3 regions of the Thaumasiovibrio clandestinus genome follow, and region 2 is predicted to be linked to each of the others. Evidence: predicted binding sites of a transcription regulator. Region 2 holds the regulator's gene; each other region holds the start of a gene.
What was found. The regulator CRP, encoded in region 2, controls carbon source genes, mostly activating them, when cyclic AMP is high. The targets are predictions, from matches to a motif close to TGTGANNNNNNTCACA.

Region 1 (6,232 bases), on a different contig from region 2:
CCTGGCACGTGTGTTGTCGGATATAACAATATCCGTTTCGATGATGAGGTAACTCGCCACCTGCTATACAGAAATTTTTACGACCCATACGCATGGGCGTGGCAAAATGGGAATTCTCGTTGGGATCTGCTGGATGTGCTCCGCACCTGTTATGCACTAAGACCAGAAGGCATTGAATGGCCAATCGATGAAGATACAGGGCTTGTTAGCTTTAAGCTAGAGCGGCTTTCTGTTGCTAATGGCATTGAACACAGCAATGCCCATGATGCAATGGCAGATGTTATCGCTACAATCGAAATGGCTAAAAAAGTTAAGCAAGCACAGCCAAAACTGTTTGAATACCTGTATGACTTAAGAAATAAGAAAAAAGTGCAATCGCTGTTAGACCCAGTGAATATGGCACCCATCGTTCATGTCTCCGGTATGCTTGGCGGCCAATGCGGAAATACCTCATGGATGGTACCGATGGCATGGCACCCAACCAACAACAATGCGATGATTTGTATCAACTTGGCCAAGGATCCTACCCCACTCTTTGAGCTTGATGCAGATACCCTGCGGCAGCGGCTCTACACCAAGCAATCAGCGTTAGCAGAGGGCGAATTACCTGTCCCGGTAAAACTGATACACATTAATAAATGCCCGAGCGTTGCCCCGGCAAAAACCCTAACAGCCAACGATGCAGAACGACTAGGGATCGATCGTGAATATTGCTTAAATAACCTTAAAGCACTGCGTAATGCACCCGAAATCCGAGAAAAACTGCTGCAGTTATTCACTGATGATTCAAACAAAAATGCACACAGCGAAAAGCCGTTAGATGCAAGATTGTACGATGGCTTCTTCTCATACAATGATAAAACGGCTCTCGACATTATCCGAGAAACGTCCCCTGAGAAACTCGCCTTTTTAACGCTCAATGTCGAAGATGAGCGCATTAAGCCCCTTGTATTCCAATATCGGGCACGTCATTTCCCGCACACGCTCTCCGAACAAGAGCAACAACGCTGGTACTATGCCCGCCGAGACTATTTTGAAAGTGAGCTCCCTCGTTATATGTCAAATCTGGAAGGCCTTGCACAACAGTACGCACATGACCCTGACAAGTTAAAACTGCTCGAAAGTGTCTATCGCTATGTAGAAAGTATCGCAAGCTAACCTTCCACTCGCACTATCAAACCTATGTCGAGCGATTAACGTACATAGGTTTTGATCAGCTCAGACGAGTCGCACTATACTAAATAGCAAGTGATGAATGAAACGGTAGCGGGTAAGCGAATGAACTCCGCAGCGCTGTGTAAAAGCTATCAATTTGCTGATGTGTACATTGATCTAGAGAGTAACAAACTGCTTTGGGATAGCGGATCTTATACGCTCCTGAGCCAGCTCGAATCATCTATTATGGATCTGTTGTGTTATCACGGTGGTGAGGTTATTTCTTACTCTGTTCTCGAGCGCGTCTTATCTAACGCTCAAACCTATAACGCAACACTGACACTCGAACAGCACATTCGCAACTTAAACACAAAGTTAGCGCCATCTAATTCCCTATCGATTCATCACGTCTTTGACTTCGGCTATCGTATTCCACCTCCGCTACCTGAGAACAGTACAGAATATCATCATCGTTCCGTTCAATTACCAGCGATAATCATACCAACTCAACAAACGAACAAGAGGCGGAGGTTAATCACCTTTCTTGGCTCCATCCTGTTTCTGTTCTTCGTTTAGTCGTGTAAACGGTGGGGCAACTCGCAAAAAAACGCCTAACAATGTAACGATGCAACAAGTAAGCCCGTCATGTGACATGGATCACTTTAATTCTAATTGGCTGCGCTTACACTAGGCTTCAACTAATAAGGAAACCGTTTATGAACCCAAGTTTTACTGCTGCCCTATCGCAGCAATCTGAAGCGATTCAGGCTTTTTTTGCCAATGAGTTCAAAACTTGCCCATTCCATGGTTATCTTTCCAAGCATCAGTGGCAAGAATTATCAAAAACAGCGCAACTTGACTCGAAGGATTTAAAGCTCGCGTTGCTACCATTAGCAGCAAGTTACTCCGTTGCACCTATCTCCGAGTTTAATGTCGGCGCAATCGTTGAAGCGTTATCCGGTAACATCTACTTTGGTGCCAATATGGAGTTTCATGGTATTGGTATGGCAAATACCATTCATGCCGAGCAATCTGCGATCAGCCATGCATGGTCACATGGTGAAGACGGTATTAGCGACATCACGATTAACTACAGCCCGTGCGGTCATTGCCGACAATTTATGAATGAACTGAATAATGCGCACGATCTGGTCATTCATTTACCAAATCGTACTCCGCACAAACTGCATGAGTTTTTACCCGACGACTTTGGCCCCAAAGATCTTGGCATATCTATTGGCTTAATGGCGAAAACAACACCATCATTTAAGATAGAGCGTTTAGCACCATTGGCTGAAGCGGCAAGTCAAGCTGCAGCCCTTTCGCACGCGCCGTATAGTAGCAATTTGGCTGGGATCGCTTTGGAAACGAAAAGTAAGCTTATTTTTAGTGGTATGTATGCTGAAAATGCAGCGTTTAACCCAAGCTTACCCCCACTACAGGTCGCCTTGGTGCAGCTAATTCTGTCTGGCGAAACGTTTGATAATATAACCAGCGCTTGCCTAGTAGAAAGCAAAGCTGGCAAGGTCTCGTTCTTAGGTGATTGTCAGCAAGTTTTAGAAAATATCAATCCTGATATCCCTCTAGAGTACTTAACAATATAATCATGCCATATTAGAAAGGCACACCATTTGGTGTGCCTTTGTGTTAGAAGTTCACACGGAAACCAAGTTTAGCTTCCCAATCCAACTCAATGCCGTCTAAATATAAGCTTGGGCCAACATCAACATAAAAATCAACATTACTGGCCGACATCTGCGCACCTAAACCCGGCGTTAACGCAATGCTCTTACTGCTGCGGTCAACATATTGCCCACCTAAATATAAATAAAGTGGCGTATTTGATACCCCATAAACACGGTTCATCCCAAAACCTAGGTTGTCTTCCAAGCTGAAATTAAAGCGATATGCATTATATTTCATTTCAACGCCCCAATACGGTTCGCCAACAAAAAGGCCCAAGCCTAATTTAGCATTCGCTGTAAAACTAACCGTTAATAACAGTAAAAAAGTGACTCTCTTTAGCATCTTTATCTCAGTAAAAGCAAAAACATAACTTAAGTAACTTTAACAAAACGACGGTTAGAATAATTTACTAAACTTATTAATTAACAGACAACTGACAAAGCGCGCTTAATCAATCACCATTTCTACATTCATGCTCTCTAATCTTAAGTTGCGCAAACGTTTGCGTGGTTAGTTATTTCAGGTATCATTCTCTTATCTATCGCATAGAGTTAAAGGTATCATTATGTTTGGAACAGCACTGTGTACACAGTCAACGAAAGTACTATTACTAGGCGCAGGTGAGCTAGGAAAAGAAGTCGCTATCGAGTGTCAACGCTTAGGCATTGAAGTCATTGCCGTTGACCGCTATGAAAACGCACCTGCCATGCATATTGCGCACCGCAGTTATGTTATTGATATGCTAGATGCTAGCGCACTACAATCTATCGTAGACAAAGAAAAACCGGATTATATTGTTCCTGAGATTGAAGCCATCGCGACAGAACAATTAGTAAAACTGGAACAGCAAGGCATCAATGTTGTTCCCAATGCTAACGCAACAAAACTAACCATGAATCGTGAAGGCATTCGACGCTTAGCCGCCGAAGAGCTTAACATCCCTACGTCTAATTATCTGTTCGCCAACCACTTAAACGATTTTAAGCAAGCCATTGAGCAGGTTAAATTACCTTGTGTCGTTAAACCAATCATGAGCTCTTCTGGTAAAGGGCAAAGTATCATACGTAATATACAAGACATTGAGCCAGCATGGCACTACGCTCAGGAGGGAGGACGAACCGGGCAAGGCAGAGTTATTGTTGAGGAGCTAGTCAATTTTGACTATGAAATAACATTGCTAACAGTTCGAGCCATCGATGGTATCCACTTCTGCGCTCCTATTGGGCATCGACAAGAAGGAGGGGATTACCGTGAGTCTTGGCAGCCTCAAATAATGTCAACGCGTGCGCTTGAACGTGCGCAGCAAATTGCAGAAAAGGTGGTCAACGCCTTAGGCGGGTATGGTCTGTTTGGCGTAGAGCTATTTGTTCGTGGTGATACCGTTATTTTTAATGAAGTGTCCCCTCGCCCTCACGATACCGGAATGGTCACCATGATCTCCCAAGATCAGTCTGAATTTGCTCTGCATGTCCGCGCATTTTTAAAGCTGCCAATCTGTCAAGTGGAGCTACTCGGGCCTTCTGCTTCAGCTGTGATCTTAGGCTCTGGTAAATCAAACAACGTAAGGTACACAAACGTGGCTCAAGCACTCGCTATGCCATTAACGCAAATACGTCTGTTTAGTAAGCCAGATATCAACGGAATACGCCGAATGGGGGTTGCATTAACTCGCCGCCAAACGACCAGCCAAGCGATAGAAGATGCGGTTACTGCGTCTCAAACAATAGAACTGCACTACTAGCCTCACAGCTAATAACGCTATAAGAGCAAAGAAAGGAGCCTAGGCTCCTTTCTTTGCTCTTATAATTCTCAGGCTTTTAAGGGATTCCTTGGCGGCTCATAGAACCACCCTCGCACGGGATCGGTAGATGAAAGTAACGCATAGTCGCTGTTATGGGCTTCTTTCTCAAAACGCGTTTGGGGACGAGACAATGATATCTCTTCTGCAGAATAAGGTCCCTGAGCAACAATCTCCCAAGCCCTTTTTGCATCTTGTTCAGATTTAAAGCTACTCAGTGAGCGTACCATTCCATCAAATTTGTGTTCCGCAACAATAAAGTATGCGTTTTCAATCCACTCGATGTGGATGTCTGATACTTGTTTACGCCGGCGCGCAACAACCAAATCTGGTAGAACTATTGTCTTCATGGTAACCCACCTGAAATATAAGCTTGCAAAAATGATACGTCATTAAGTGGTTGAGGTTTGCAAAGAAAATCACATTGTAACGGTTTGTTACGCTTTTCTTTGCAAAGTCATACCCAAATCACAAGCACTGACTCTTGATAGTACAGTACGAGTACGTTTTTTAAGCAACTTATTCTTGACCTTCGCCCTATTTCGATATACTGTTTATTCATACAGTACTGATTATGAGTACAGTTATTTATCAACCAGTTTAAAAAACGCTGACATAAGCGCATTTTTAATTCGAGAACGGGAGAACGTCATGGATGTGATAACCTTCAACCCCAGCTTAGTGAAGATGAACAAGCAGGCAGTAGTCGCTAACGATGTAACACATGCGTTCTTTGATTTAGGCAAAAGTGACAATACGGCGCTTGAGGGGTTATTACGTTTATTAAAAATGCTGACTCGTGGAGATAAATGGGTTTTATGTATTGGTTATGATTGCTTACTAGATAAGAACTTATTAGTCGCAGCAGGGATTGATTTATCAAAAGTGAGAGTGGTTCCAGCTAATTGCAACGCTGAAAAACAGCGCTATTTAGAGCAAGCATCACATCATGCTCATTATGCGGCCTATTTATTTGCTGATAATAACGGTGAGCTCTCAATACCTAACTGTAATACGCCATGCATTAAGATTTGTAACCAAAGACAAATACATTAATTTAAAACAGCACATTCAGCCTGTTTTATTACAAACTAAATGTGCTACTAAAGGTAACATACTACTGGGCTAACATTGCTTAGCCTAAAACTGATATCGACAAGCTGTCTTGCCAGTCAACATGATTATCCACTGTACAATGCGCTTCTTTTTGAATTATTTGGATTTGATCTTCTTCAAAAGCATAAGGCAGTATGACATCTAGTGAGTTGATGCCCTTCTTACGGGCCAATTCAACTAATCGGATAATGTTATCTGTATCACTATATGATAATGATAACTTATGAAGCGCTTTAGAAAAAAAGTCTTGATGATGAGGTACCGTAAACAACTCTTTTAATACAGCTGAGAAATCGGCTTTATCTTTTGCTGCATAAAATAAAAAATCACTATAGTTAAACTGACAGGTATTACTGATTGACCTATCCATAGTAACCACTCCATTAGTTTTGGTTATTGACTATGTGTTATTCAAATAACCATTAGACTGAAGTAGTTGTATCGTATACGGGTTAAGCATGCAATAAAAACAGACTA
Region 2 (6,232 bases):
CAACCCGCACCTGCAAACCTTGTTACCTCGATTTCTTCGCCGAGAAGCTTTGTTTGTGCCGCGCACTCAACGGCTCACGACACCGGATGGTGACTTTATTGACCTTGCGTGGACCGCTGAAACAGTGGCGCCAAACGCGCCGCTATTTGTCCTTTTCCACGGTTTAGAAGGCTGTTTTTACAGTCCTTATGCCAACGGCCTTTTGCATGCAGCTGCTCAGCAAGGCTGGCTCGGGGTCATGATGCATTTTCGTGGATGTAGTGGTGAACCAAATCACTATCCGCAAAGTTACCACTCCGGGCAAACCAAAGATGCCCGCTTTGTGTTGCAATGGCTACGTCGCCACCACCCTCAACGCCAAGTATTTGCGGTTGGGATCTCGCTGGGGGGGAACATGCTTATCAACTACCTCGCGCAGTACCAATCCGAATCGGCCATCGATGCAGCCCAAGTTATCTCTGCGCCATTGGATTTAAGCAGCTGCGCTAACCGTATTCAACACGGCTTTTCTCAGGTTTATCAAACCTACTTGCTGCGTTCACTCAAACGAAACGCGGCCTATAAAGCCGCGCGCCACCCAGAGGCCTTTACTCTGTCACCCGCAGCCATATCCGCCCTGCCTGACCTCTGGCAATTTGATGACAAGGTCACTGCCCCACTGAATGGGTTTCACAGTGCCGATGACTACTATCAACAGTGCAGTGGTATCAACAAGTTGCACCGCATCACACAACCACTACGCATTATTCACGCTAGTGATGATCCTTTTATGGATGAAGCGGTGATCCCGGCGACAACACAGCTTCCAGAAAATATTGAGTATCAGCTGCTCTCTCACGGTGGTCATGTAGGCTTTATTACTGGCTCTGTGTTACGGCCAGTGTTTTGGTTAGAGCAGACGGTACCATTCTGGTTTAACGCTTATTCAGTCTAAACCCAGCACCTTAACCACTGCCAAACCTTGACCTTATACAATGAAGTAAGTTATCAATACCAACTACGATGAGAAGCTCAACATGTGCGGTAATCAACGCACTGTTAACCACACTGTTAAGTGATACCATTCTTCCGTTTTCTAATGGCGACATTCAACATGATTATACCTTGGCAACAAATCGATCCAGAAACCCTCGATAACCTACTCGAAAACTACGCCTTACGCGAAGGAACCGACTACGGTGAATCCGAACTCAGCCTTAGCCAAAAAGTCGCAAATCTAAAAGGCTTACTGCAGAATGGCGAAGCGGTCATTGTTTACTCTGAATTACATGAAAGCGTCGATATAAAACTTCGCCGCGATCTCAGAAGTCTTGCAGACACTTGATATTATCCGCCCAAACTGTTAATAACATGCTTCACCCATGTGAATAAAATGGACCAAATATGTCTGCAAAGCATCCGATTATCGCGGTAACAGGCTCATCCGGCGCAGGAACGACCACCACGTCAGAAGCGTTTCGAAAAATGTTTAATATGATGCAGATAACGCCTGCTTGGCTTGAAGGGGATAGCTTTCACCGTTTTACTCGCCCAGAAATGGATATCGAAATTCGCAAAGCTAAAGAGCAGGGGCGCCACATCAGCTACTTTGGCCCTGCTGCCAATGATTTTGAAGCACTCGAACGCTTTTTCCGCCAATATGGTGAGAGTGGCACCGGGCAGTTCCGCCGCTACTTGCACACGTTTGATGAGGCAGTCCCTTATAACCTGATGCCAGGCACATTTACCCCGTGGCAAACACTCCCTGACAACAGTGACGTCCTCTTTTACGAAGGGCTACATGGTGGGATTGTTGATGGCGAAACCAATGTTGCTCAACATGTCGACCTGCTCATTGGCATGGTACCTATTGTCAACTTAGAGTGGATTCAAAAATTTGTACGAGACACACGTGACAGAGGGCATTCACGCGAAGCCGTAACGGAGTCAATTATCCGCTCCATGGACGACTACCTGAGTTATATCACGCCACAGTTTTCACGCACGCATATCAACTTTCAGCGCGTCCCCACTGTCGATACATCAAACCCTCTCAACGCAAAAGGCATCCCCTCCTTGGACGAGAGCTTTGTTGTGATTCGCTTTCGAGGCATTAAAAACGTCGACTTTCCTTACCTGCTTTCCATGATACAAGGATCATTTATGTCACGGCACAATACCATTGTTGTCCCTGGCGGAAAAATGAGCTTTGCGATGGAGCTAATCATGCGCCCGTTAATTCACAACCTCATCGAAACAGGCAAAGTCGGCTAACCCGTTTAATGCTGGTGCCGCAAGACAGTCATGCTGCGCTGGTTAACGAGGAGATGGCTCCCCTCGCCTTTTCCGGTGGGTTATGCCTCAATCACCTCATAGGAATGGGTCATTTCGACGCCTTTACCCAGCATTAAACAAACCGAGCAATACTTCTCTAATGATTCAGCGACAACACGCTCTACAATACTGGAGTCAATCTGATGCCCTATGACGATAAAATGGACATTCACCGCGGTAAAATAACGTGGCGCAACATCACGACGAGCTGAGCTTAATGTCGCCTCACAACCACTAACAAGCTGACCAGCACTCTTTAGCCCGTCAACCACATCGACGGAGCTACAGCCGCCCGCCGCCATCAATACTAGCTCCATTGGGCTTGGGGCTTTTTCTCCACCATTTCCGTCCATTACAACACTATGACCAGAATCTGACTGCCCTAAGAACGTCATTCCTTCTACCCATTTCACGCGTGACTGCATACTACTCTCCCGCAAATGCCAACTATCTCGTCAGTGTGTGATCATGTGCACACTTATGACTAATAAATGCTCATTTCTGATCGATCTATATCAAGAAATGAGCGCCAAAACACGGTAAACTCAATGGACAAAATTAGCAAGCACGCCAGCATTTGTGCGACGGGCTTCGTAATCCTAGACAACGCACCGCATTCATTGAGTTACCCCTCAATTATAAGGATATCGTTGTAGGGCAACAAACGCAGAGGAAGTTATTTATATGGTTCCAGGTAAACCGCAAACTGATCCAACTTTAGAATGGTTCCTATCTCATTGTCATATTCATAAGTACCCATCAAAAAGTACTTTGATTCATGCAGGCGAAAAGGGTGAAACCCTTTACTACATCGTAAAAGGTTCTGTTGCAGTTCTTATCAAAGATGAAGAAGGTAAAGAGATGATTCTTTCTTACCTTAATCAGGGAGACTTCATTGGCGAGTTAGGGCTATTTGAAGAAGGTCAAGAGCGTACAGCATGGGTTCGAGCGAAGTCACCTTGTGAAGTTGCAGAAATTTCTTACAAGAAATTCCGTCAACTGATCCAAGTCAACCCAGACATCCTAATGCGTCTATCTGCACAGATGGCAAACCGTCTTCAAGTCACCAGCCAAAAAGTTGGCGACCTTGCATTCTTGGATGTAACTGGCCGTATTGCACAAACTCTGTTGAATCTTGCTCGTCAACCTGACGCTATGACTCACCCAGACGGCATGCAGATCAAAATTACTCGTCAAGAGATTGGTCAAATTGTTGGTTGTTCGCGTGAAACCGTTGGTCGTATCTTGAAGATGCTAGAAGAGCAGAATCTAATCTCTGCACACGGTAAAACAATCGTGGTATACGGTACGCGTTAATCATCTCATGATGTAATGTCTCGTCTTAAAGTACGCTGACAGTTTTAAGAGCCAGTAGTGCATAACTACTGGCTTTTTTGTTGTCGACCCTCATGATGTCACACTGTAAGTGCTCTCGAAAATCTTATCTGCGGATGCCGTGACAAAGCCATGATACAAATTCCCCCTTCCATCAGGGTAACGCTTGGCAAACTCATAAAAGCCACCTGGGATCATCAACTCACCATCATCAAACGTCACTAACACCTTATCAGCCATCGTTGCAGATTGCTCCAGCATCACTTTCTCTGAGCCCTTTATTTCTCCCCCTGCACTGTTAATAACAAAGCCATTTTCCATAAGGTAATAATTGAGTGCCGCTAAATCACCAAATGTCGATAGCTGGTTCACACTTACGGTAAAGTGATTAGCCCCATAGCCATGGGCTGCAACCCAAGCGGCATACTCACTCTCTGCCGCCAGTAATTGATAGGTATCCAACGGCAGTGACCATGGACGCCCTAGCTGCAGCACCTCACTGTGCAGGGGAAGTGGCGCTTTTAGTTGGCCGACCAACGCCCGTACGGCTTGTTGCAACTCACATGAGCACTGCCCAACCAGCAATTCACTAATAAACACTTTTGGCGCTTGAGGATCAGGGTGCTCAAAATGTGCCGCATAAAGTTTCTTCTGTTCAAAGTGGTATTCACCGCTATGTACATAGCCCATCGCAATGAAAGGCGCGGCAATCACATCCAGACCAACCTCTGGCAAGTTAAAGGTGCGCAATGCAATGTGATCATTGCGTAAAGGCTCCCCCTCACTCAGTAAATGATGCACCTTCTGTGCCGATGGGCATAAACGCTCAACGTAATCTTGCCACAGCAACTCAAACATCCTTTGATACATAAAGCCTCCGTCGCCGCTCGTTTCGAGCAGGCCTATTCGTCGGATAACCCCGGCAGGCGTGGTGTAGGAAGTTGCACATGATCCGCTTCCAGTGACGCCATTGGGTACGCACAATAATCGGCAGCGTAGTAGGCACTAGGGCGTAAATTACCTGACGCGCCTGGGCCACCAAATGGGGCGCTGCTACTGGCTCCCGTGAGTGGACGATTTCGATTAACAATCCCAGCATGGATCTGTTCGATAAATTCATGCCACTGCGCATCGTCCGTTGAGAGCAGTCCAGCCGACAAACCAAACCGAGTCTGGTTCGCCATTGTTATCGCCTCATCAAAAGTGTGATAACGAATCACCTGCAGTAATGGCCCAAAATACTCTTCATCTGGCAAGGCGTCGATAGCTGTCACATCGAGTAAGGCAGGGGTTAAGATCGCCTGTCTCTGGCTCGCTTTCACCAATGGTGTCGCCCCCATATCAAGTAACACTTGCTGCGCCTGCATAATGGCTTGTGCCGCATCTATGGATATCATCGGCCCCATAAAGGGCGCAGGCATGTCAAATGGGTCGCCAACTTTAATTTTCCTTACTGCCTCTATCAGTGTAGTCAATAGTCGCTCGCCTACATCACCATAGGGAATATAAAGACGCCGAGCGCAGGTGCAACGTTGCCCTGCGCTCAAATAAGCCGACTGAATAATGGTATCGACACAAGCGCCAATATCACCACATGCCGTGGTCACCACCAAAGGGTTATTTCCCCCCATCTCCAACGCTAGCATTTTCTCTGGCTGACCAGCAAATTGGCGGTGCAATAGATGCCCAGTTCGTGCACTGCCAGTAAATAGCAACCCATCAATATTCGGGCTTCCGGCTAGAGCCTGACCTGTCGGCATTAGCCCTTGAGTCAAATTGAGCACCCCACGAGGTAATCCGACCTCGTGCCACAAACCCACGATATATTCGGCCGTTTGTGGGGTTAACTCCGACGGCTTAAACACCACAGTATTGCCCGCCAACAATGCGGGGATAATATGTCCATTCGGCAAGTGTCCGGGAAAATTATAGGGACCAAAAATCGCCAAGACTCCCAATGGACGGTGACGCAACACCGTGCGCCCCTCGGAGAGCTGATGGGTTGTCTCGCCGCTGCGCTCTTTATACGCCTGCAAAGAGATGGCAATCTTGGCTTTCATTGCTACCACTTCCGTTAAGCTTTCCCACAAGGGTTTTCCCGTTTCTGTCGCGATCAGCGCCGCCAACTCCGCTTTGCGCATTTCCAGTAAATCAGCAAAACGGGATAAATAGTCAAAACGATCCAACAGCGGTAACGCTCGCCAAAGCGGAAAAGCTTTGCGGGCTGCCGTCACCGCAGCCTCAACTTGGTTATCATCAGCGGCATGACCGTGCCATATTTCTGCCTGAGTAAACGGATTGAGGGAGTGAAAAGGCTCGCCAACACCAGGACCCCATGCACCATCAATATAATGTGTCGTCATCTTGACTCCTTACTAGACAGCCAACAAGCGGACGCTATCGCCCGCTTCAACTTGCAATGCTTGCGCAACAGCCGCTGACATAATTGCACGGTTCGACTCCGAATCGAGTGCCACCTTGGCAACCGTGGCGCGGAAGCCTTCAAAACGACCATTACACAACAAGTAGTCTTGATTGCTATTGTGCTCACCAATATCCACACTAGCCCGAAATGAGCGCCGCA
Region 3 (6,232 bases), on a different contig from region 2:
TGCTGCGTCATTTAAGCGGATTGAAAGCGGATCATCTTGCACGTCTCGACGCGTTTGCGGCAACCCATCAGTTAATGCTCTTTACATCGGTCGATGGGCAGACAATTGTTCAACGCCAAGGGGAAAAGCCTTTTTACACCATCGAAGGAGAGAAGATATGGTTTACTCCGGGTGACTTTATTCAGATTAATCGCACTGTCAATGCCGCTATGGTCGCCCGTGCGTTGGCATGGTTAGAACCGACAGCATCCGATCGAGTCTTGGATCTGTTTTGCGGTCTTGGTAACTTCTCTTTACCGTTGGCACGTCAAGTGGCTGAGGTGGTCGGCGTTGAAGGGGTCGACGATATGGTGGCGCGAGCCAAAAAGAATGCAGAACATAATCAGATCCACAACGCTGCGTTTTACCAAGCAAACTTAGAAGACGACATTCATACTCAGCCATGGGCTCAGAAAGCGTTTAATAAAGTGCTATTAGATCCTGCTCGTGGAGGGGCTGCTGGGGTGATGGCGCATTTACTTTCTTTGGCGCCACAACGGATTGTTTATGTTTCTTGTAATCCAGCCACATTAGCGCGGGACAGTAAAGAGTTACTAGATAATGGCTACCGGTTAAGCAAATTGTGTGCAATGGATATGTTTCCGCATACAGGGCACAGTGAGTCAATGGCGTTATTCACCAAGTTATGAGATAAATAAGAGTAGAATCAGCCATCATGACATGACGGCTCTTGATAGCGATAATGGGAAGGGAAGATGGTCGCGATACGCGGTGCACACTTAAAGGAAAACAGCGCATTTGTGTTGGCGCAGTGGGTAGGAAGCCTGCAGCAAGATAAGCAGACTAGGAAGAAGCTGATAGAAACCTATCAATTGTGCGAAGCGCAATTGGGGGATTCTGCCTATGCGCCTTTAGTGCTGTGGCGTGGCCGAGAAATGGTCGAGATCCTTGTTACCTTGAACATGGATACCAATACATTGATCTCGGCACTGCTGTTTCCCGTCGTGGAAATGGGCTTATATAGTCACGATGCACTGCATGAAAATCACCCGAAAGCGGTCGTAGAGATGGTTGAAGGTGTTGAACAGATGGCGGCCATTGGTCAATTGAACGCCACGACTGGCGACACTGCAACATCTGGGCAAGTCGATAATATTCGCCGTATGTTGCTCTCAATGGTGGAAGACTTCCGCTGCGTCGTTATTAAACTCGCAGAGCGTATTTGTCACCTACGTGAAGTGAAAGATGAGCCGAATGCGATACGACGTACAGTAGCGAAAGAGTGTGCCAATATTTATGCCCCATTAGCCAACCGCCTCGGTATTGGTCAGCTAAAGTGGGAGATAGAAGATTACGCTTTTCGCTATCAGCACCCAGAAACCTATAAACAGATCGCGAAACAACTGGCAGAGCGCCGTATTGATCGTGAGTTGTATATCGACGAGTTTGTCCATGATCTATCCGAGTCGATGCAAGCGGCAAATATTGGTGCCGATGTTCAAGGGCGTCCCAAGCATATCTATAGCATCTGGCGCAAAATGCAGAAAAAGAGCTTGGCGTTTGATGAACTGTTTGATGTACGTGCGGTGCGCATTATTGCTGATGAAATCCAAGACTGTTATGCCGCATTAGGTATCGTTCATACCAAGTATCGTCATATTCCCAAAGAGTTTGATGACTACGTTGCTAACCCTAAGCCAAACGGTTATCAGTCTATTCATACTGTAATATTGGGGCCGGGTGGCAAAACGGTTGAGATCCAGATCCGAACCAAAGCGATGCATGAAGAGTCGGAGCTTGGCGTGGCTGCGCACTGGAAATATAAAGAAGGCGCTAGCGGCAAGAACTCAGCTTATGATGAGAAAATTACATGGCTGAGAAAGCTACTTGTTTGGCAAGAAGAGATGTCAGACTCGGGTGACATGCTTGAAGAGCTACGTAGCCAAGTTTTTGATGATCGGGTTTATGCTTTTACGCCGAAAGGAGATGTGGTTGACTTGCCAGCAGATGCAACTCCGCTTGATTTTGCCTACCACATTCACTCGGAAGTGGGGCATCGCTGTATCGGTGCGAAAGTAGAAGGGCGAATTGTTCCGTTTACCTACAAACTGCAGATGGGTGAACAAGTTGAGATTATTACTCAAAAAGAGCCCAACCCATCGCGAGATTGGTTAAACCCCAACCTTGGTTTTGTTCGTTCTAGTCGTGCGCGTGCTAAGGTGCATGCTTGGTTTAGGAAGCAGGACCGCGATAAAAATGTCGCTGCTGGACGGGAGATTCTTGAGGGTGAGTTGGGGAAAATCAACGCAACCTTAAAAGACGCAGAGGCCTATGCGCTAAAACGCTTTAATGTAAACAGTACCGATGAGCTGTTTGCAGGCATTGGTAGTGGCGACCTGCGTATTAACCAAGTGTTGAACCATATCAATGCGCTGGTCAATAAACCCACGGCAGAAGAAGAAGATCAGCAGCTATTAGAAAAATTGACGGAAGCGCCACAGAGCACACAAAACAAAAGGCCGAGTCGTGATGCCATTGTGGTTGAAGGAGTCGATAATTTAATGAGTCACCTTGCGCGCTGTTGTCAGCCGATACCGGGTGATGAAATTTGTGGTTTCGTGACGCAGGGAAGAGGAATTTCAGTTCATCGTGTCGATTGTGAGCAGTTAGAAGAGTTGCGTCATCATGCACCTGAACGCATTATTGATACGGTGTGGGGAAATTTTGCTGGTCACTATAATATCACTGTGCGGGTACTCGCGAATGAGCGTAGTGGGCTATTAAAAGATCTCACCTCGACCTTGGCGAATGAGAAAATTAAAGTCAATGGTATGAAAAGCCGCATTGATCAGAAAAAGCAGCTCTCGGTCATGGACTTTGAGCTGGAGTTGACCGATTTAGCGACGCTATCACGCGTACTAAAGCGCATTGAATCATTGCGTGATGTCGCTCAAGCGAGGCGTTTACATTAAAGCCTCAAAGACAATCATAACCAAACGGGAAGCTTTGCTTCCCGTTTTTTAATTAGGACAAGAGTTATGTCGAATTCAACCCCATTAAATCAACTGCTGACCATTATGGAGACACTTCGAGATCCAGAGCGAGGTTGTCCATGGGATCGCCAGCAAGATTTTGAGACCATTGCCCCGCATACGCTTGAAGAGGTGTATGAAGTGATCGATGCGATTCAGCAGCGTAATTGGGATGAATTAAAAGAAGAGCTCGGCGACTTACTTTTTCAGATCATTTTTTATTGTCAATTGGGAAAAGAACAACACCACTTCGACCTAGATGATGTGATAAAGGGGCTAAATGACAAGCTGATTCGTCGCCATCCACATGTTTTTTCAGATGTAGACTTCGCTGATCAAGTGGCGATTAAAGCCAATTGGGAGCAAGAGAAAGCTAAAGAGCGAGAGCAAAAAGGACAATCGAGTGTACTGGATAATGTTCCCCATGCTATGCCCGCTCTACTCAGAGCAGAGAAGCTGCAAAAGCGTTGCGCTCAGCACGGTTTTGACTGGGATAGCATAGGCCCAGTGGTGGAAAAGGTGCACGAAGAGATTGATGAAGTGATGGAGGAGGTGACGCAGGTATCGCCCAGCAGCGATAGGGTTGAAGATGAAATCGGCGATTTACTGTTTTCTGTCGTCAACTTAGCCCGCCATGCCAAGGTGAAGCCAGAAATTGCTTTAGCCCGCGCCAATAAAAAATTTGAGCGTCGCTTTCGCGAAGTAGAAAAATCTGTGCTACAAGAAGGGAAGCAGTTGGTGGAGTGTGATTTAGAAACACTCGATAATTGGTGGCGAAAGGTGAAGGAAAATGAAGCAGATAACAAAAGTTAGCCGTTGGCATTCCACATCAGGTGTGACGGCTATTGATTTGAGACAAAAAAAAATCCACACAAGTGTGATACTTTTCACGTTGTGGCGATAAAGTGGCTCTGGTATGATTGCGTCCCGTCCAGATACATTTTAATTCCTCTAAACCAACTTCCAGGTTAAGCATGACAACAAACTACATTTTTGTTACTGGCGGGGTAGTATCCTCTCTAGGTAAAGGTATTGCTGCTGCATCACTAGCTGCCATTCTTGAAGCACGTGGCTTAAACGTCACAATGATGAAGCTAGACCCATATATCAACGTTGACCCAGGCACGATGAGCCCGACTCAACATGGTGAAGTATTTGTTACGGAAGACGGTGCAGAGACTGACCTAGACTTAGGTCACTATGAGCGCTTTATCCGCACCAAAATGACAAAACGTAATAACTTCACGGCAGGCCGTATTTATGCTGAAGTTTTACGTAAAGAGCGCCGCGGTGATTACCTTGGTGCGACCATTCAGGTTATTCCTCACATTACCAATGAAATTAAAGATCGCGTGATCTCTGGCGCTGAAGGCCATGATGTTGCTATCGTTGAAGTGGGTGGTACTGTTGGTGATATCGAATCACTACCGTTCATGGAAGCGATTCGTCAGCTAGCGGTTGAGCTTGGTCGCGAGCGTGCCATGTTCATGCATCTAACATTGGTACCTTACCTTGCTGCGGCAGGCGAGGTAAAAACTAAGCCGACTCAACACTCAGTGAAAGAGCTACTTTCAATTGGTATCCAACCAGATATTCTGGTTTGTCGTAGTGATCGTGCTATTCCAGCCAATGAGCGTAAGAAAATTGCTCTTTTCTGTAATGTTCAGGAAAAAGCAGTTATCTCAATGAAAGATGTTGATTCAATCTACAAGATCCCTCAGCTTATTAAAGCGCAAGGGCTTGATGATTTGGTTTGTCAACGCTTCGGCATTACCGCGCCTGAAGCTGATCTTTCTGAGTGGGAGCAGGTGATTTACGAAGAAGCTAACCCTACCGCAGAAGTGGTTATTGGTATGGTTGGTAAGTACATTGAGTTACCGGATGCCTATAAGTCGGTAAACGAAGCGCTGAAGCATGCGGGTCTTAAAAACCGCTTATCAGTGAAGATCAAATATGTCGACTCTCAAGATGTAGAGTCTAAAGGCGAAGAAGTACTACAAGGCCTAGATGCTATTTTGGTTCCTGGCGGCTTTGGCGGACGTGGTGTTGAAGGTAAGATTTTGACCGCTCAATATGCGCGTGAAAATAAAATTCCTTACCTTGGTATCTGTTTAGGTATGCAGGTTGCGCTTATCGAGTTCGCTCGTAACGTTGCTGGTTTGAAAGATGCGCACTCATCTGAGTTCAACCCAGAAACCACCAATCCTGTTGTTGGTCTTATCACTGAATGGGTTGATGGCGAAGGTAAAGTCGAAGAGCGTACAGAGAGTTCAGACCTTGGCGGCACAATGCGACTTGGCTCTCAGCTATGTCACCTAGAAGAAGGCTCAAAAGCCCGTGAGTTATATGGCAATGCCACGATTCACGAGCGTCATCGTCATCGCTATGAAGTGAATAATAATCTGTTGCCAGTCCTGAAAAAAGCCGGTTTACGCATTTCAGGTCTATCAGCCGATAAGAAACTAGTAGAAATCATTGAAGTTCCAAACCACCCGTGGTTTGTGGCTGCACAATTTCACCCTGAGTTCACCTCAACACCTCGTGACGGTCATCCGTTATTTGAAGGTTTTGTGGCTGCTGCTGGGGCTAACCAGCGCGGTGAGCTGGGTTAATATACAAATGGAAGGGCTGCAGCCATGGAGGCTGCGGTTTTGATTCGCTTTTTAAGTTAATAAAGCAAGAGGAAAGACTAATGTCTAAGATCGTTAAAGTTCTAGGTCGTGAAATCATTGATTCACGTGGTAACCCAACTGTTGAAGCAGAAGTACACCTAGAAGGTGGTTTCGTAGGTATGGCAGCTGCTCCTTCAGGTGCATCAACTGGTTCTCGTGAAGCGCTAGAACTACGTGACGGCGACAAAGCACGTTTCCTAGGTAAAGGTGTTCTTAAAGCTGTTGACGCTGTAAATGGCCCAATCGCTGAAGCACTAGTTGGTAAAGATGCAAAAGCGCAAGCTGACATCGACCAAATCATGATCGACCTAGATGGAACTGAGAACAAATCTCAGTTCGGTGCTAACGCAATCCTAGCGGTATCTCTAGCGAATGCTAAAGCTGCTGCTGCTGCGAAAGGCATGCCTCTTTATGAGCACATTGCTGAGCTAAACGGCACTGCTGGTGTATTCTCTATGCCTCTACCAATGATGAACATCATCAATGGTGGCGAGCACGCTGATAACAACGTTGACATTCAAGAGTTCA

Region 1: cdd (cytidine deaminase) is a predicted target of CRP. The motif match lies at 1,802-1,817, and genes of this name have one in related genera.
Region 3: pyrG (CTP synthase) is a predicted target of CRP. The motif match lies at 3,909-3,924, and genes of this name have one in related genera.

What each region holds. Positions count from the first base shown of each region.
Region 1 is NZ_JBLBVL010000003.1:429,010-435,241, reverse strand. It holds gene sbcB (exodeoxyribonuclease I) at 1-1,158, shown strand, start outside; gene ACKLNH_RS07620 (winged helix-turn-helix domain-containing protein) at 1,252-1,731, shown strand; gene cdd (cytidine deaminase) at 1,872-2,759, shown strand; gene ACKLNH_RS07610 (hypothetical protein) at 2,803-3,183, opposite strand; gene purT (formate-dependent phosphoribosylglycinamide formyltransferase) at 3,407-4,582, shown strand; gene ACKLNH_RS07600 (hypothetical protein) at 4,651-4,989, opposite strand; gene ACKLNH_RS07595 (hypothetical protein) at 5,327-5,695, shown strand; gene ACKLNH_RS07590 (hypothetical protein) at 5,775-6,125, opposite strand.
Region 2 is NZ_JBLBVL010000009.1:100,432-106,663, reverse strand. It holds gene ACKLNH_RS13575 (hydrolase) at 1-934, shown strand, start outside; gene ACKLNH_RS13570 (YheU family protein) at 1,094-1,324, shown strand; gene ACKLNH_RS13565 (phosphoribulokinase) at 1,384-2,253, shown strand; gene ACKLNH_RS13560 (OsmC family protein) at 2,334-2,738, opposite strand; gene crp (cAMP-activated global transcriptional regulator CRP) at 2,998-3,630, shown strand; gene ACKLNH_RS13550 (DUF1338 domain-containing protein) at 3,721-4,518, opposite strand; gene astD (succinylglutamate-semialdehyde dehydrogenase) at 4,551-6,011, opposite strand; gene astA (arginine N-succinyltransferase) at 6,024-6,232, opposite strand, start outside.
Region 3 is NZ_JBLBVL010000002.1:225,981-232,212, reverse strand. It holds gene rlmD (23S rRNA (uracil(1939)-C(5))-methyltransferase RlmD) at 1-689, shown strand, start outside; gene relA (GTP diphosphokinase) at 756-2,972, shown strand; gene mazG (nucleoside triphosphate pyrophosphohydrolase) at 3,039-3,845, shown strand; gene pyrG (CTP synthase) at 4,007-5,644, shown strand; gene eno (phosphopyruvate hydratase) at 5,725-6,232, shown strand, end outside.